One region of the Pelorhabdus rhamnosifermentans genome, then DNA from elsewhere that is predicted to be linked to it. Evidence: riboswitches for the same ligand, from Rfam matches in the RefSeq annotation. Region 1 holds a riboswitch; each other region holds the start of a gene.

Region 1 (6,586 bases):
AATAGCGCCGATGAGAACGCATAATACAGTGACAGGTAAGGGGTCCATATCGCGAAATACAAGTACGACATAGATGAGAAGCGGTAATAATCCGAGTAGGCCCCACCAGATATTAAAGTCAGCAGCAATTCCCATAACAAATTTCCCCTTTCTTTAGTGGATTTTTATTTGATTTCCTGCCAACCTTCGATATGTGTAATGCCGAGTCCCGGTGTATCAGGAAGGATTATCTGATTCTTGGAGAAACTTACGCCACCTGTAATAGGATCTTCAGCAAGCAATACAGCCGCATCTAAATCAGTTTTGGTGACGATTCTCTTTCCTGCAGCAATACTTGCTGCTGCTGTAATACCTACCTTGCTTTCAAGCATACAGCCCATCATACATTCGACACCCATGGTTTCGGCAAAATGGGCAATCTTGATGGCATTATGTAGACCGCCCGCTTTCATGAGTTTAATGTTAATGAGATCACAAGCGCGCATAGAAAGCAGCTTAAATACCTCATAAGGTCCAAAAGCTGATTCATCAGCCATAATATTGGTTTCGACATGATCTGTCACATATTTGAGACCTTCAAAATCGTAAAATTTTACCGGTTGTTCGATGAGCTCAATATTGAGTCCAAGATCTTCAAATTGGCGAATGGTACGGACGGCTTCTTTGGGATTCCAGCCTTGATTGGCATCCAAACGAATGTTCACATTAGGTCCTACGGCTTTACGAATGGCTTTGACACGTTCAATATCAAGGGCAGCGTCTGTTCCCACTTTGAGTTTGAGATCCGTATAACCTGCGGCGATGGCCTCAAAAGCATCAGTCACCATTTCTTCAGGCGTATTGACGCTAATCGTCAAATCCGTTGTCATGGAACTGCGAAATCCGCCGAAGTATTTATACAGGGGAAGGCTGTGGAGTTGGCCAAATAAATCAAAGATAGCAATGTCTAGAGCGGCTTTTGCTGACTGGTTATGCAGCATGGCCGTATCGATTGTTGTCATCAAGGTTTCGATATTGTCAACATCCATACCAATGAGTTTGGGTCCAATAGTATCACGAATGGCTGCAATGACGGAATCTTGACTGTCACCTGTAATAACTGCTGTCGGAGGGGCATTGCCAAAACCGATGGCCTCTGTATTTGTCATGATTTTGATAATGACGTCCTCAGCCGAGTTTACCTGCCTGAGTGCAGTTTTAAAGGGCTTTTTTAAGGGAATACTTACTTTACCAATGCGAATTTCTTTAATTTTCACAGCATAATACCTCCTTGGCTTTAGTTGCTTTCTATTATGGCTACGATCAAACGGGCAGCTGTTTCTAAATCAGAGATGTGAAGACTCTCTTCTTTCGTATGGACATCTTGCATGCCAATGGAAAGATCCACAGCAGCAATACCTTTGGCATTGAAAATATTGCAGTCGCTGCCACCGTTTGTAGAGGCTAACTTGGGTTCTAAGCCAATCCTTTTCATGGCTGCATAAGCTTGTAATACAACGGGCGTATCAGGCGCTAAATGAAAGGGGGCGTAACTTCGTTCAATTTTTACGTCGGCTTTGGCACCCGCGTCATGGGCAGCGTTTTCAAAGCAGCCTTTCATATGTTGACTCTGGGCGTCCAATTTTTCTTTCGAAAGGCTGCGGGCTTCGGCTACAATTTCTAATTTATCAGCGACAATATTTGTTGCCTCGCCACCGGATATGGTACCTAAATTGGCTGTCGTTTCAGCGTCAATACGGAGTAACTTCATTTTTGAAATGGCCTGGGCACCGACTTGAATAGCACTAATGCCCTGTTCTGGATATAACCCGGCATGAGCTGTTTTGCCATGGATGATTGCTGTAATCACGTCTTTGGCGGGACCTTGAATTACGATGGTACCCAAGGGCCCTTCGGCATCTAAAATAAATGCTTTTTTAGCTTTGATTTTGTTATAATCCAGATTTTTGGAGCCATACATTCCGATTTCTTCACCAATCGTGAAGACAACTTGAATTAATCCATGGGGAATGTTTTGTTCCTGTACCTGCCGTATGCCTTCGAGAATGGCGGCGATACCGCCTTTATCATCACCACTTAAAATCGTCGTGCCGTCTGTATGAATGATATTGTTATTTACGAGTGGTTCAATATTTTCGCAAGGCTTGACTGTATCCATATGGCAGCAGAACATGAAAGGATCACCCGGACCTGTAGCAGGTAGGGTGGCAATAAGATTTCCCGTATTGCCGTTAATGGTTTTGCCAGCCCAATCGGTTTCCGTTTGAAAGCCAAGAGATGCTAATTCTTTCGTCAAATAAGAGGCGAAAAGGCCTTCTTGTCGGGACGGACTGGCAATTTTGGCAAAGGCGATAAACTGTTGTACTAGACGCTTGGTGTTTACATCTTTCGTCATTTCATCACTCCCTAATAAAAAATTTTTTAAAATAAAAAACAGCAAGATAAGCTCGTCTAAGACAGGCTTATCTTGCTGGGTTTCATTTACATAGACGTTTGTTTATAAGCAAACGCAATTGTGAATAAAGCAGCAAAAGTTTTATTTATTAGTTAAGTAAGTTATAGCAAATCTATTTTTTTACCTTCCTTAATACTCCAGAATTTTTTTTGCGCGTCTTTAAAAGCAACTAAAATGGCTTTTTGCGAGGACGCAAAATAGCGAGTTTCAAGTTCTTGGCGGATTTCCTCTGTATCAGCTGTTATGCTTTTGCCAATAAAGAGACTGCTGACAAATTCTGTTGTTGTTTGGATAATGGCTGAAACATCGCAGGCAATAATGAGACCTGTTTCTTTGTCAATGACAAAACCGATAAAAAATTGTCCGTACTGAAGCGTAATTGGATTATTTTGTTGCGTTTTTGCATTTCCAACAATATAAATTGTATTTTTTTCAAACATATTTTTACGCACCTTTTTTAAAACCAGAAATTAACTATTTAGAATTTCTTCGCCGCAAAATTTCAATATCCTTTTATAAAGGAAGAAGTTTTCCAGATTTTTGCGGCAGTTACGAATGAATTTGTATTATAATATAATTATATTTATGAGCATTTTTACAAATAAAGACTATAAATTATAGGAGACAGCTGAATCTATGGTAACGCGCGGAAAAAAGGTTTAAGTTTTAATTGGGGAGTGTGGAAGAATGGAACAGGAAAAGGAATTTGAAGAAAAACTGGAACGTGGTTTAAAGGAAAGACATATTCAGCTCATTGCTTTAGGTGGTGCCATTGGGGTAGGGCTTTTCCTTGGTTCAGCAACAGCCATTAAAACGGCTGGGCCGGGATTATTACTATCCTATCTTATTGGTGGAATATTTATCTTCTTTATTATGAGGTCGTTAGGGGAGCTTGCTGTATCCTATCCTGTCAGTGGTTCCTTTAGCGCTTATGCAAATAAATTTCTGGGGCCTTTAGCCGGATATATTACGGGTTGGACCTATTGGTTTATGTGGGTAGTTACATGTATGGCAGAAATCACGGCTGTCGGCGTGTATGTTCATTTTTGGCTGCCAGATTTGCCGCAGTGGATTCCGGCACTTTTGGCGCTTGTTGTGATGACTGTTGTGAATATTGTTGCTGTTTCTGCTTTTGGTGAGTTTGAATTTTGGTTTGCTTTAATTAAAGTGATGACAATTGTTGTCATGATTGTTTTAGGGGGACTCATGATTTGCTTTGGTCTCGGCAACGATGGCATCCCGATTGGTATTGCGAATCTTTATAGCCAGGGTGGATTCTTTCCTACAGGCATCAAGGGTATTATTATGTCTTTGGTTATGGTGATGTTTGCTTATTTGGGTATTGAACTGATTGGTGTTGCTGCGGGAGAGGCCGAGCATCCTGAAAAAACTATTCCAGCAGCCATTAACAAAGTATTTTGGCGTATATTAATATTTTACGTAGGTGCTTTAGGTGTTATTATGAGTCTTTATCCGTGGAATCAGCTCCAAGCGATTGGTAGTCCCTTTGTTTTAACTTTTAGTAAATTAGGGATTACGGCAGCAGCGGGAATTATTAACTTTGTTGTTTTGACAGCTGCTCTTTCTTCCTGCAATAGTGGAATATTTAGTACAGGCAGGATGCTTTATAACTTATCGCTACAGCAACAGGCACCGCAATTTTTTGGAAAACTTAGTAAGCGTCATGTTCCATTCAATGGTATTTTAGTTTCTTTTTGCTTTTTGTTTATTGGTGTCATATTGAATTATTTTGTTCCTGCTGAGGTGTTTATTTATGTGACGAGCGTTGCTACAGTCGGAGCTATTTGGGTCTGGGGTATTATTGTTTTAGCCCAGTTGAAATTTAGACAAAGTCTTACATCTGAAGAGGTGGCACAATTAAAATATCCTGCTGTTCTTTATCCCATTAGTAATTGGGCAACCTTGATTTTTTTAGTATTTGTTGTGATTATTATGGCTTTTGATGCCGGTACGCGCGTGGCCTTATGTGTGGGACCTGTTTGGTTTGGGTTTTTACTTATTTGTTATTATGGTTTTGGATTACATAAATCTTCTAAAGTGATTATAGAGAAGAAAAAAGATTGAGCCTTTTCATAGGCTCAGTTTTTTTATCAGCAATTATCAATGAACAATTTTTGAGTAAAGAAGGAATTTGGCAGAATTTGGCGAATGATAAATTGGTAAGGACTAAAACTTTGGCAGGGATGATTTGATTCCGCTTTGGGTTGCTGATATGGATTTTAAGGATGCTGCATGTCCCGGCAGTATTCTTGTAAAAGCGTTACAGCAATTAAAAGAGGCTGTGGTAAAATTTGATATTGAGCAAACCTAGCGAAAGTTAGGGACGCAAAGTCATGGATCTAAGAACAATTGTTTATGATTGCCAGACTGCCAACGCTATTTTTGTTGAGAACAACAAGCAGGCAATAGCCTGTTTTTTGTTTGGGTATAAAAAGTGATTTCATTTAAATAATGAATGGAGGAGACAAACGACAGAATGAGTACTAAAAAGTTAAGAAATACATTGCAGTTCAGGATGGTATTATTGTTCGTTGCTTTTGCCGTATTTTCGGCGCTGATTGTAGGTGGCGTGAGTGCTTATTTGAGTATTGATTCCACTGAACAAAATATTGTCGACAGCAATACAACGATTGCGAATCAACTTTCTAATGAAATTGAGCGATTTATGAATGATTCGAAGGGCTTGACAGAAACGTTAGCGCTATCGCCTACTGCTACTTCTATGGATGCAGCAAAAATAAAGGCGATGATTATAGCAGCTCAGCAAAAAAATCCACAATTTGAATTGCTTTATGTTATGGATAGTACAGGGATGCAAATCGCTAGAACATCGGGAACTTTAGCAAAACGGGCGGATAAAAATTATTTTACAGGAGCGATGACTGGAAATACCTTTTTGACTGATACGTATATTTCTTCTTTTACAAATGCTCCTACCATTACGATTTCGGCACCTATAAAAGATCCAAGTGGTAAAATTTTAGGCGTTTTTGCGGCTGATATTAGCTTAAAGGCTGTTTGGGATATGGCTGAAAGAACAACCATTGGCTCTAATGGCTATATCGATGTGGTCGATGATAAAGGGACATTTATTGCTCATCCCGATAAAGACCAGGTGCTGAAAAATGAAAATGTCGGTAAACTGTCTTATGTGCAAGAAGTGCTGCAAGGAAAAAGCGGTAGTATGAACGCATTATCAACAGTGGGACAACAGTCGGTCATTGCTTTTGCTCCTGTAAAGTCGTATCACTGGGGTGTTCTTACTTATTTGCCGAATGCAGAAGTTCATAATCACGTGATGAAGATGATTCTCATCATGTTGGCACTTGTGATATTTGCAGTATTTTTAGCGGTGTTTGGTGCTATTTATACGGCTAGAACTATTGCCAAACCGATAAAATTATTGGCACTTTCAGCTGAACAAATGGCGGGTGGAGATTTAAATAAACCGATTCATGTTCAAGGTGTGACTGAAGTTAATGATTTGGCAGCTTCATTGGAAGGGATGCGTAAAGGGTTGACAATCATGATCCGTGAAGTCGTGACATCGTCTAAACAATTAGCAGAGTCTTCTAATCAGCTCACAACCAGTGCAGATCAGTCTGCTCAAGCGGGAAACCAAGTCGCCGTGTCTATTACAGATGTTGCAACTGGTGCGGATAAGCAACTAACGTCTGTAAACGAGGCTACAGAGGTTGTGAAACAGATATCGGCGAGTATCGAGAAAGCTGTACTAAGTACGAGTCAGGTTGCTGCGCATTCATCGAATGCTGCTGCATCGGCTCAAGAGGGTGGTGAGTCCGTTGAGAAGGCTGTTAACCAAATGGCTAAGATTGAACAGACAGTCAATCACTCAGCTCAGCTTGTTGCTAATTTAGGTGAAAGATCAGCGCAGATTGGACAGATTGTTGATACTATTTCAGGTATTGCAGGACAGACGAATTTGTTGGCTCTTAATGCTGCCATTGAGGCCGCAAGGGCAGGGGAACAAGGGCGCGGTTTTGCCGTGGTGGCCGATGAAGTTCGTAAACTTGCCGAACAATCGCAAGATGCAGCCAAACAGATTGCAAGTCTTATTAGCGAAATACAAGACGAGACAAGTCAGGCTGT
Region 2 (6,586 bases), on a different contig from region 1:
GTTGTATCTTCATAGCCCTTTTCAGAAAACAGCTTTAATGCGGTTTCAACAATCTCTCGACGGCGTTGATCTGGTTCTTTTGATATACGTATTTTACGAGGACAACCATTCTCGCCCTCTGAAAATCTATTTTTTGATAACGCCATATGTTTGCCTCCAATCGCCTTCCGAGTGAATGAATATATTCATTATTATCCATTTTTGCTTGTTTGTCAAGGTAACGATACCGATAAGAGACATCTGACAGTAGGCCTAGGCAATGTGCCTAAGCCTACAACGTTATGTTTAATGCCGCAACTATATCTACTAAACTCTGTAAAGCTAAAGATACTTATCCTCAAATTAGAAAAGTGGATCGGCTACACTAAACTAATACGCTTGCCTTGCCGGCCATTAACCTATCACAAATCTCAATCTCTTCGGCTAATTGCTGATCACATATGCTGTTACTCTATTTTTTGTTTCTTTGCTAATATAAAGCGCCTTATCGGCGAAATCCAATAATGCATCTACAGAATCAGCATTTTCAGGATAAGTTGCAATGCCTATACTTACTGTACAACCCTTTAATGTTTTTTCACTCTGCAAGCGTATTTTTTCTGCCAAAGATATGATTTTTTCCCGGGCGACATTCCGCAAAATAATTGCGAATTCATCTCCACCAAAGCGAAATACAAATCGAATCCCTACAATTGATTGCGTTATCGCGGTAAATTCTCTTAAAATATCATCCCCTGCTAAATGACCATATGTATCATTTAGCTGTTTGTAGTTATCAAGGTCTAGTATCATTATTCCTAGATTATCCAAAGAATGAGCTAGCACTTCGCCATTAAGCAATTCCAATATTTTGTCAAAAGACCTACGGTTATAAGTCCCAGTCAATCCATCAATGTCTGCAGCCCACTTTAATGTAGTATGAACTTCTTCAAGTCTTCTAATGGTGTTGTTATATACTTGAATCATATCATCAAATTCAGGCGCATAGTCATAAGAAATAATTTGTTTATACTTTCCTTTTTTCACAGAACTAAACGCCTCGACTAATGTATCTAGTGGCTTCGTGTATCGCCGTACTGTATATGTGCCAATAGCAATAACTACAAATATAGTAAATATCGATATAGCTAGAATTTCGTAAATCATCAACCTTCGGATTCGTGTTACCTCAGCAGTAGGAGTATTCACGCTAACAATCCAATTTAATTCGGGAACCTTACTATATCCAATATAGTGTTCTAATCCAGTATATTTTATAATAGCCGAGCCTTTACCTCCTTGCAAGTGATCAGCTATACTAGTTCCTTTTCCGATACTTTCCTTGTCCGGATGATAAACGATAATTCCTTGGCTGTCAGTAATTGAGATGAATCCCCCACGACCAAATGATTTATTGTCAAACATCGATGACAAACTATTTTCATGCAGCCAAACTGTCCCAACAACTACACCAACAATATTACCATTTTCAATAATAGGAGTCGCAATAGAGACAACCTTCCGCCCATGATTACTCGTGTATACACCACTAATATAAGTTTCCCCTCTAATAGCTCGCTGAAAGTAATCACGTTGTGACAAATTCAAACCTGAAACGTCCTTAACTCCACTGACAAGCATAACATCTCCATTTTTATCAAGTATCGAAATCACATTTACTTCTGGAACAATTTGATTGATTTTATCAAGAATAGCTTGATTGATATTAGGATCAGATGCAATAGTTTTTAATGAAGCCTCAATATTTTTAAAATACGCTAAGATCTGTTCAGCAAAATTATTCGCGGCTTTTTCATTAATAGTCAATAACAAATCATCAGTATTAGCAAGAAAAAATCTATCAAAAATAAAAAATTGAATGAAACTACTCATGATAACCAAACTACCGAGCAACAATGTAAATTTATATAAAAAACTCATTCAATCAATCCAACTTTCGAAAATCATTTCGGCTAAAAAAACATTTTTCCGTCACACTGGCGTTTAATTTTCATTAATCTTATAAAATAAAAAAATTGTCAAATTGCACTTTTCATGCAACCTGGCAATCATAGATTTTAAATCTTTAGATCAAGGCTTTGCGTCCCTCCTTTTCAAAAGGTTTGCTAACTATATTTATTGTCAATAGTATCCACATAATAATCCCGCTGCCGCCTCCCGCCAAATAGCCGAAGGGCGTTTGTTGCAATATCTTATCACATTAAATGAAAAAGCGCAGCCCCAGCAACGCAATAAAAAATATATTATCCCTAACTCGCATTTATTATAGCTGATCAAAATATTAAATGCAATATATTTCAAAAAACAGGTAATAAGGCCTATTCCAGCAATAAACCAGAATGGGCTTTATACGTCAAAACAAGAAAGGCTTCTCAAAATTCTCCATTTTATTCAAAAATGTTCTGTGTTACCACAAGTCCAGACGCGCAAAAGCTGCCTCCAGTACAGGATAAATGACTCATGTTTTGCGAAGAAGAGGACTATTGTAGAACAGCGTCGAAAAAAATTACCATATAGATGATTTTCCTTTAGAATTTCTATTTTAGAAATTAATACTATATTGCAGCAAACTTATCGAAAGATAAGGACGCAAAGCTATGGGTCTAAAAATCTAGGATTTATGATTGCCAGGTTGCTATTTGACATGTGTCATTTTAAGCAATCTGGCAATTTTTTTATAATTATCCACTAGGAGGAATAGCATGAATTTTTTTGATAATATGAAAGTAGCTCAAAAACTAAGTATCCTTATTCTTATCGCATTTTTATCTATGAGTATTGTAGGTTATACGGGGTACCATTACCTCCAACAATCAAACACCGAAATGACTACTATGTACGAAGACTACTTAGTACCCGTCGCACTTATAAATGAAAACAGTGCGCATATTAATAAAGTCAATTCAGCCGTAATGGAACTGATGCTCACAAAAGACGACAAAAAAAATCAAGAATTAAAGCAAACTATCGATGAGCGGGTAAATTCCTTTAATAACAATCTGGCAAAACTTGAACAGACACATTTAGATGACAAAACCAAGGAAAAATTAGCCGGAATCAAAACAACCATGCAAAAATTTCGAGAGGGTAGAAACGCTGTTATGGAATTAGCTTTGCAAAACAAAAATGCTGAAGCCTATGCATTATATGTTTCTGCCGTAGACCCGTTAGCAACAGATGCTCTGAACAGGTGCGATGATCTTTCTAAGTATTCTATTGAAGCATCAAAGAAAATAAATGCTAATAACAAAGTATCCTTCGAAAAAGCAAATCAGATTAACTTAGCAATTATTTTTGTATCTTTTGTAGTATTAATTCTAAGTGGGTTTTATATTACTAGAATAATTACAAAACCTCTCCATGCCATGGTGCTGATTTGCAAAGAATTTGCAGCAGGAGATTTTCGCGATAAGCCGCGAAGATTTATCAGAAAAGATGAAATCGGCCAATTAGCTGATGCTCTGGTAGATGTGAGAGGCAGTCTCCGTATACTTATGAAAAATGTCAATGAATCAGCAGAACAGGTGGCGGCTTCTTCAGAGGAACTGACCGCTAGTGCCGATCAGTCAGCACAAGCTGCTAACCAGGTTGCTGAATCTATTACTGAAGTAGCAACAAATGCAGATCAACAACTAAGTGCAGCTAATGACACATCTGCGGTAGTGGAACAGATGTCGGCCAGCATCCAACAAATCGCTGCCAATGCTAATGAAGTAGCTGGACAATCTGCCCAAGCATCTGATACGGCTAATGAAGGAAATAAGTCCGTAGATAAAGCAGTCAGTCAAATGGCTCATATCGAACAAACAGTTGTCTCCTCTGCCCAAGTAGTAGCCAAATTAGGGGAACGCTCGAAGGAAATTGGCCAGATTGTCGATACTATCTCAGGTATTGCTGGTCAGACAAATTTACTAGCGCTCAACGCTGCCATTGAGGCCGCAAGAGCCGGAGAACAGGGTCGAGGCTTTGCCGTAGTAGCAGAAGAAGTCCGCAAGCTGGCCGAGCAATCGCAAGAAGCGGCTAAACAAATCGCAACACTTATTAGTGAAATTCAAGGGGACACCGACAAAGCCGTAATAGCCATGAACGATGGTACTCGTGAAGTCAAGTTAGGCGCAGAAGTCGTCAATGCTTCCGGACAAGCCTTTCTAGAAATAGCAACTGCAATAACACATGTATCAAGCCAGGTGAAGGAAATATCCGCTTCCATTGAGCAGATGGCTATCGGCAGTCAACAAATTGTCGGATCAGTGAAAAAAATCGATGAACTAAGCAAAAAAGCAGCTGGAGAAGCACAGACAGTATCAGCTGCAACCGAGGAACAATCCGCATCAATGGAAGAAATCGCTTCATCTAGCCAAGCATTGGCCCACCTAGCAATGGATCTCCGCGAAGCTGTTAGCAAGTTTCAAGTTTAATGATAATGTGAAACGTTCCTACCCAGCTGCTGCCAGAGTAGGAACGTTTTTCTTTGCTAATAAATCCGGATCGGATTACAGGATTAAACCTTTACGCAAAATAGAACTAAGTCATACTAATTTTTTCTTAAACCAAATAAAATGGCACAGCTGCAAAAATCCCAGTTATTCCGCCAAACCAGAAAGGGGCGGAAGCTCCGAAGAGATCCCATAGAAATCCGGCAATGATTGATGCTGGTAATAGCGCGGTTCCCACCACCAGCGCATGCAAACCGAAAACCGAAGCTTTTTGACTTCTCTGTGCTATATCCGCCAGTAACGCTTTTTCAACGCCTTCCGTCAGACCGATATAAAGACGTCAATTTGATAATCAAGAACCATTGGCCGTTGTTGTAAGTGATTTAACCTATGTAAGAGTCAACCATAAGTGGAATTACATCTGTGTTTTGATTGATTTATTCAATCGCGAAATTATTGGCTATAGTACAGGCATTTATAAAAATGCTCCACTTGTGTACCGGGCATTTGCCAGCATCAAAACGAATTTGAAAAACATCTGCCTGTTTCATACAGATCGTGGAAATGAATTTAAAAATAAATTAATTGAAGGAGTTCTTGAAACATTTGAAATCAGGCACTCGCTGAGCATGAAAGGCTGTCCTTATGATAATGCCGTCGCAGAAGCTACATTCAAAATCATCAAGACAGAATATGTTCGTAACTATCACTTTGAAAATCTTGGCGAATTAAATCAAAAACTAGCAAGCTACGTAATTTGTTTTAACAGCAAAAGAATACATTCAACATTAGGTTATCTAAGCCCATTAGAGTACAAGCTTGCACACCTTAAAAAAGCTGTCTAGTAAAGTGTTGACATACCAATGCCTTCGATTTGAATATTCTCATGGCAGAAGGCCACCCTTGGGTTGTCCCGGATTTGAAGGCATTTGACATGATGATGCTCCCACGACAGAGAGTAAATCTTATCTCCGTGGCAAGCGGTAGAGACCACTCTAGAAGTTACTCTATTATTGCCTGCTCGCCGCGCTTAATCGCTTACGCACCATTGAACTAACTTCTCCCGTAGCTACATCGGATCCCAGGAAATTAATAACAGCAAGGTTTCTTGGCTGATCCATTATATTCCATGCATAAATCAAAAACCCTACTAATCTATCTAGTCCTCAATTTGATTTTAAAAGTTTTATCCAAGAAATAACTGTATCAAGAACAAGTTTTGTGTTACCGGCATTGCAGTGGTTTTCAGCCTGCTCTCTTTCCGTAAAAAGTCTGTATGTTAGTGAATGGACGTTGATTAAACGGTCAATAATCGGTTTATAAAACTCCACAGGAATAAAGTGGTCTCTCTCTGCCCCGATAAGCAGGAAGTCCTGGGTAATTCTATCGGCAATATCCAAATATGTAAACTTATTTATTGTCGATAGAAATTCATATGGACTTCGAGCCCCCATATTATGCATGCCGTGGTTTATCGCCCATTCCATCTGGGGATCTTTTTTCATTTGATTGCCCATCATATAATTCACAGTCTCTTCGTCCCCATTTTCCATCAAAAAACGCATCGTATCCTGCATAACCTTTGGCTTTCCGACCAGAAGCAGATCGAACAAATTAGGCAATAAGCTCCAAGCGACAACTCGTTTTATTCTCGGCTCAAACGCCGCAGCTCGCGGTGCGAGCATCGCCCCGAGGGATAGCCCGATAATTGACACATCATCCAATTTAAAAAAATCCAAAATGGCCTTGACCGGTTTTTCCCATTCCGGTGTAAAAATCATGCCTTCTTTCCTAAGCACACCGCCTTGGCCCGGTCCCTCAAAAAGATATACCGCAAAACCATTATCTCTTAGGTATAGAATCATCTGCAGAAATTCTTCCATGTAAGAATCATATCCGCCATGGAGCACTATGGTGTCCATAGGTTTACCGTTTTCCGGCTCTACGTACATAACCGGCAAGTATCCTGTTCCAAACGGCACCCTATCCTTTTTGACAATTCCCGACGCAAATAACTCGGTGTTATATTCATAAAACAGTTCAACTGCCTTATCATACGTTTTTAGCTTATCCGGGTCTCCATGGACCATAAAAAACTCCGCCATCCGATAATAAGCAATGGCATGCTTTATTCGATTTTCTCGAAAGGC
Region 3 (6,586 bases), on a different contig from region 1:
ACGGTGTTCGCAAATTAGTAAGTTATGTTTATGATCCTCAAACGCGTTGGATTATCTGTATGGAAAAAAACTATGAGGAGTATAATGCCGTCAGTAATAGGATGCTGTTGACCAATTTAATGGTTTTAGCTGTTACGATGTTAATGGTCATTTTAATCAGTATTGTCGTTGCCAATCGGATGACCAAGCCTATTACTCAATTGGTAACTGCGACAGAAAGCCTAAAAAGCGGTAATTTAAATATAAATATAAATAACCAAGGGAAAGATGAAATCGGCAAGCTAGCGCAAAATTTTGACGCAATGGTTGGCGGACTTCAAGAACTGCTTAGGAACGTCATCGTTTCCACTGAAGTAGTTTCGGCAGCTTCCGAAGAACTGACAGCGAGCGCACAGCAATCGGCGGCTACAGCCGAACAAGTGACAAGTGCAATTGAGGCGATTACAGCAGGCGCTGAAAAACAAGTGAGTTTTGCCAATGCTGCCACAGATCTCGTGACTCAGATTGTTTCCGATATTCAACAAATTGTTTCAGATTCTACAACCGTTGCTTCAGTATCGGAAGGGACTGCCAAGTTGGCGACAAATGGCGGAGAATCGATAAACAATGCTGTTGCTCAAATGCGCAGCATTGAAACGAGTGTCATAGATTCGGCGGCAGTCGTTGCGAATCTGGGAGAAAGGTCCACCGCAATTGGTCAAATTATCGATACCATCTCTGGCATCGCCAGTCAAACTAATTTGCTGGCCTTGAATGCGGCGATAGAAGCGGCGCGTGCAGGGGAACAGGGACGCGGCTTCGCGGTGGTGGCCGAGGAAGTACGCAAACTGGCCGAACAATCGGAGAATGCGACTAAACAAATTGCTCTCTTAATTGGTGAAATACAGACAGATACCGATAAAGCAGTTGCAGCTATGAACAAAGGTTGTACCGAGGTGAAACTGGGAACCGATATAGTAAGCGAAGCTGGACAGACGTTTAATGAAATTATTACAATGACCAATCAAGTGTCTGAACAAATCAAGGATATTTCCGCCGCTATAGAAAATATGTCAATGAATAGTCAAAGAGTTGTGACCGCGATCAGGGATATTGATAGTATGAGCAAAAACAACGCCAACCAGACCCTTCAGGTTTCAGCCGCTACCCAAGAACAAGTTGCGTCGGCAGACCAAATAAGTAAGGCTAGTCAAGCATTGGTAGATACGGCTGATGAACTGCAAAAAGCGGTTAATAAGTTTTCTTTATAATAAGTTCAGATTAGGCAAACTTATTGAAAGATAAGGGCGCAAAGCTATGGGTCTAAAGGTATGAATGCCTATGATTGCCAGGTTGCCATTTGGTGTTAATGCCAAACGCAAAACCAGCCATAGGGCTGGTTTTGTTTTTTGAAAAAGGTTTTATTAGTAGACCGACAAAAAAATAATAGAAATGGAGTGATGTATTTTGTCAAATGTAGGATTACGCATTTTTATGCAAATTAATCGGCCGCCCCAAGCGCTAATAGATGGTTTTGCCGGGATACCTGTAGCCAATATAGCGGACAACATGAACCGCATGTCATGCATGGATGCCAAAATACGCCCAATCAACGACGTCCCCTTACTTGGACCAGCCTTTACTGTTAGGTCCCGTCCTGGTGATAATCTTATGCTGCATAGAGCACTTGATCTTGCGCAACCTGGCGATATTGTGGTAGTGGATGCCCAAGGTGACTTGACAAACTCCATTATGGGAGAATTGATGGCTTTGTGGGGGAAGAAGCGGGAGATCGGTGGCTTTATTATTGATGGTGCTATTCGCGATATAGGAGCATTAAAAAAATTGGGTATTCCTATTTACGCGGCAGGAGTTACTCCGGCTGGGCCTTATAAAGACGGACCTGGCGAAATCAATGTTCCTGTCGCTTGCGGAGGAGTCGTTGTTCATCCCGGAGATATCTTAGTCGGCGATGAAGACGGTATTGTCGTCATTAATCCGCGTGATGCTGAGAATTTGTTGGAAAAAGCCAAAGCTAAATCCCGAGCAGAGCTGAAAACAATAGAAAATATTGCAAATCTGGCCTGGGATCGCACATGGGTTGAGCAAGCTCTTGAAGAGCGAGGAGTCGTAGTTGTGAAAGAAAATCGAGATTTTCCTCGTGCCGATGTTGATGTGCCGGTGAAAATCTTATTGGGAGAAGAAGACGAGCATTATATAGATGCCATTGCAATGAATATTAGTTTAGAAGGAATATTGCTGCAAGCCAAGCAGTATTTGGAGCCTAATTCGCTAATCCGGTTGCTTTTGCCTCAGGAGTTAGGATGTATTCATATCACAGCAAGAGTCATTTGGCAACAGGGCAATAACTTTGGCTGTAATTTTGTGGAGATACCTGAAGATGTTCGAGCGATATTGAATTGTGTTTTATATTACCAATTGCGGTTAAATCCTTGAGTAAGTATTAAGACAGTTTGTTAAATTAATAATATCGGCAGATGTTTTTTATTGGGAGGTTGATTATGAGAATAGAATGTACTTCGACCAACGCTTGGTTGGGGAAAAAAATGTTCTTGTTGGTACTGTCAGCACTGATCATTGGTTTCATACTGAAAGTTCCGGATAGTACATTGGTGCGTGGTCTCCTTGTTTCATTGTTTGCTTATATGACTTTTGTTACCTCGCTTGGTACAAGTTTGAAGAGCTTTATTCAGGTGATAGGCAAACCGTGGATTCCGTTATTCATTTTGCTGCTTATTCATATTGTGACGCCGCTAGCTGCTTGGCTATTGGGGAACCTGTTTTACTCAGACGCACCCCAAATGAAACTGGGGTTGTTGGTGGCAGCCGCAATTCCAGTAGGCGTTACATCGATAATGTGGACAGCCCTTGCTCAGGGCAATATACCCATAGCCCTTGTGGCTGTTACTTTTGATACTCTCATTGTTCCTGCGCTGCTGCCAGTTTACTTTAATATAATAATGGGTCAGATGGTGGATATCAACTATGTTTCCTTGGTAATACAGCTTCTTTTAATGGTGACTATTCCGAGCATAGCAGGAATGCTGTTTTATGATTGGACAGGTGGTAAAACAGCTGGTTTTTCGAAGGGCGTGGGAGGGATTACTTCCAAACTGGCTTTGTTCATTATTATGCTTTTTAACGGGTCGCTCGTATCACCAGCCATTAGTTGGTCACTAGATACCGTTCAGATGATCATTGTTGCATTGATTATGGTAATTTCCGCTTACGCTCTCGGATATATAGGTTCCTTATGTATACCTAACAGATCCCGCGATATTACGATGGCGATGGTCTATAGTGTCGGTATGCGTAATGCCAGTTGCGGACTTGTCATAGCCATTACCTACTTCCCGCCGACGGTAGCTATTCCCATTGCTCTGCTTATGCTGTTCCAGCAGCCAATTGCTGCGGCGATTCCGAATATCTTCAGATACTTTGAGGAAGGCAGTGCGAGGAGTCGGCGGGAAACAACCGCTTTATAATTGAATAATTCTGTTTCTTTGATAGTTTAAAATGATGATGTAGAGGTCGGCGGCTCGATCTTGCGTATTTCCTTCTAGGTAAATCAAGACTTTGTAATCAATTACAAAGTCTTGATTTTTTTGCGTAAGCGAATATCACATGCTAAGGAACTGAATGAAAAGGTATGCGGTTGGTGGAATCTTTCCGCGAGTATTGAAATTGGAGGGTCCGGACTATCTTCTTTTACCATTCATTGGAACATTACATGATTATTAACATAATATGTAACAGGTTAACTAATAGTGGGGAGCCAAATGAAACTTTCTTTGTATAAGACAATGTTAAACTATCTTTATGATTTTCCAAAATTTCAGAGTGAGCCGATACCGAATGATTGAAATAAAAAATAGGCACACAGATATGCTTGTGATACGCATAGTTACAATCACATAAAATTGTGGAGGATAACGTGAATATGAAACTGGAAGATATCCAAGTAAAATTGTCAGAACAATTTAACATCATAAACTCGTTTTTGTTACCCAGGGGAAGGGCAGTATTATAATTGAAAAAAAGGAATTCGGTTAAAGAAGGTATGCTATTTTAGAATTACTCAACTTCTTTAAAAGTGGAAAACATTATTCAATATATGCATCAAAATATAAATAATAGAGTGACTATGACTGAATTGTCAGAGCTGGTGCAGTTATCATCTCCTTATTTATCAAGCGTTTTCAGACTACAGGATATTCTGTCATTGAACTTTTTAATAAGATGAAAATTGATAAAGCGAAAGAGCTTATTATTGAAGGTAATAAAAGAGTAAAGGAAGATCACAAACACTTGGATTTACTGATGAATTTTATTTTAGCAGGATATTTAAAAGAATTGAAGGGATGAGCCCATCAGAATTTTATAGCAAAAATGTCCATGGAATTTAATATAATGCATGGTATAAAGCCAATCCGTAAGTAAAATGAGGACGTTGTTGCTCAGAAAGGACTATGTTGGGTGGGTATTACGTTAGCTTTTGTAAAAATTTATGGCAGTTAACGGGTTTTCGTTTTTATTAGTATTAGCGGGCGACAAGGGATTTAGGTGCATTTGGAAGGTTAAATTTTAAGTGGACAAGTGTCAGCAAAGTACTTGTTACTGATAAATGCAATATGGATTGTATTTTAAGGTGTATAACATAACTGAATACTCCGTTTCGTGAAGTCATCCCTTTGGGAAGTTAACATATCACGTATAATAAATCAATGAATAGTATATATTAGGATACCAATAAAGAAGCTCGGGAGGGTTTTTATATGTCAAGTGATTGGTTGTCTGAGTTTTTGCGTAACAAACATTCAAGTAATTTGTTGTGTAACGAAAAAGCAAAAGAATTGTTGTGTAAAGCAAGAAAAATGTTGTGTAACAAAAATTTTTGGGAAGCTTGTCGACAATTAACTTTTAAAACCTTAAAAGACAAATTTGATATCAATCAAATTAATGATCTTCTCAAACACATGCCTTATAGTGATGGTGTTTTAACTTGTATAAATGGAATGCCAAGTGGAATAATTGGAGCAGCTGCTACTATTGAGTGTACTCCGTTTACGCTTAGTGAAATTCTCTGTGCTCCATTTGATCAACCATGGTATTTTAAAGAAGAGTCATATTGTCCTCTGGTAGGCGAAGGAGGAACTATTGGTGGTATATATAATGTAGTTGATTGGGATGTCTTTTTTCGTGATACAGCTCAATATTTTGCAGCGGGAGGGGGATATGAAGGTGGTCTCATTCAAATTACTTGGATGAAAAGTGATGGTTACCCAACGGGACAATATAATGGTGTTGGAGAAGGGCATGGTGCTTGTTCATTCGGGGGTACTTGTCATTGGAGAAGTAAGTAGAACTGAAAAAGGGGCCTATTCGCTTCGCCATTTATCGTGCTTTTTTGAGTCCGTTGATACAATCTAACATTGCCTGAAATAATCTCCACAAATTTTGTGGAGATTATTTCTTTATTCTCCGCTTTTTTCCAGTACCAGCGAAGCTGACACCACCCGCAAAGTAGATGGGGTTATATGGTAATACAGCGCAGTTAAACTTAATTGTCAATATCTGGTTAGCGTACGATTTTTTCCGTTTCGTGACGTGATCCCTAGTAAATCAAGATAATTATGCCGGTCATGAATTTCAATAGCTAAATCATTTAAATCCTGGCTTAAATTCAATAAATAAGCAAGAATAACATATCTTTTATCTTTTTTAAACCTACGGAATGAATATGGTTCATATCTAGCTCCCGTTCGGGATAATGAAAGTATAATATGTGGTTTTTCGACATTGCTACCCCTAATATACATTGTTGACCCAATAGGAGCATCCATGACAGCTATGCTTCCGCTGGGCTTTATAGACTATTTCGGAAGTTTATCCGTTATATCCAAAATAAAAAATGTAGAACCCCGGCAGGATACGGCCCGCAAATTTACGGTATCAGCCTTACTCCATTTTTTTATTATATCAGCAGCAAATCAGTGGAAATACAGCTAAATTTATTATCATAGATACCACAAAAAGTTGTTGAAACCACTGGGTAAGCATGATAGTCCTATTTTAGATGAATTGCTTGATAATCGTTATATTATGGTTGCTGATCGAACTTATTTTCAAGTTGACCGTTCTGATAAATTTTTGGAAGAAAACAAATAGCGGAGTGGGTTTTGATGGCGAGACTCATTATATTGCTAACATACCTCGATCATGATCTTACTTTGCCCCTAGTGACACGGATGATCCCACTACCCCGTATAGCTGACTTTTGGTGTCGATTATGCACAAGCCATGCGGAACGGCAAGCTTTTGCAGATGATAAAGTTGCTTAGTTTAGACAGGGAAAAGATGATTAAATTACCGCTTCCATCATCAGAAACAATGAAAAAAGCTTTAACCTGAGCTTGTCTTGGGTTAGATTTTTTTGTCAAAATAGATTTTTTTTGCAGGAATACTAGATATACCGTATAATTAGATTTATACATACCAGATATAGTATATTCTGTTGAGAGGCCTTTTTTGAGGTTTGGTTTTTTGCTTAACTTATCATACAATAAGAAGGTGAAAAAATGAAATG

The links. Region 1 has a riboswitch for cyclic di-GMP ahead of Ga0466249_RS12245 (methyl-accepting chemotaxis protein). Riboswitches for the same ligand answer to the same signal wherever they lie in the genome.
Region 2: another riboswitch for cyclic di-GMP. It lies ahead of Ga0466249_RS16650 (methyl-accepting chemotaxis protein); the one in region 1 lies ahead of Ga0466249_RS12245 (methyl-accepting chemotaxis protein).
Region 3: another riboswitch for cyclic di-GMP. It lies ahead of Ga0466249_RS06350 (RraA family protein); the one in region 1 lies ahead of Ga0466249_RS12245 (methyl-accepting chemotaxis protein).

Annotation. Positions count from the first base shown of each region.
Region 1 is NZ_JAHGVE010000009.1:13,118-19,703, forward strand. It holds gene Ga0466249_RS12220 (permease) at 1-135, opposite strand, end outside; gene Ga0466249_RS12225 (dipeptide epimerase) at 165-1,256, opposite strand; gene Ga0466249_RS12230 (M20/M25/M40 family metallo-hydrolase) at 1,277-2,395, opposite strand; gene Ga0466249_RS12235 (DUF3870 domain-containing protein) at 2,557-2,895, opposite strand; gene Ga0466249_RS12240 (amino acid permease) at 3,143-4,540, shown strand; gene Ga0466249_RS27190 (hypothetical protein) at 4,665-4,787, shown strand; cyclic di-GMP riboswitch class I at 4,767-4,851, shown strand; gene Ga0466249_RS12245 (methyl-accepting chemotaxis protein) at 4,953-6,586, shown strand, end outside.
Region 2 is NZ_JAHGVE010000015.1:24,550-31,135, reverse strand. It holds gene Ga0466249_RS16660 (TetR/AcrR family transcriptional regulator) at 1-146, opposite strand, end outside; gene Ga0466249_RS16655 (sensor domain-containing diguanylate cyclase) at 424-1,920, opposite strand; cyclic di-GMP riboswitch class I at 2,033-2,117, opposite strand; cyclic di-GMP riboswitch class I at 2,555-2,640, shown strand; gene Ga0466249_RS16650 (methyl-accepting chemotaxis protein) at 2,703-4,418, shown strand; partial or broken gene Ga0466249_RS16645 (transposase) at 4,772-5,281, shown strand; gene Ga0466249_RS16640 (alpha/beta hydrolase family protein) at 5,603-6,586, opposite strand, start outside.
Region 3 is NZ_JAHGVE010000004.1:54,875-61,460, forward strand. It holds gene Ga0466249_RS06345 (methyl-accepting chemotaxis protein) at 1-1,250, shown strand, start outside; cyclic di-GMP riboswitch class I at 1,254-1,340, shown strand; gene Ga0466249_RS06350 (RraA family protein) at 1,447-2,436, shown strand; gene Ga0466249_RS06360 (bile acid:sodium symporter family protein) at 2,502-3,485, shown strand; partial or broken gene Ga0466249_RS27720 (AraC family transcriptional regulator) at 4,311-4,406, shown strand; gene Ga0466249_RS06370 (hypothetical protein) at 4,776-5,363, shown strand; gene Ga0466249_RS27080 (hypothetical protein) at 6,037-6,168, shown strand; gene nrdR (transcriptional regulator NrdR) at 6,579-6,586, shown strand, end outside.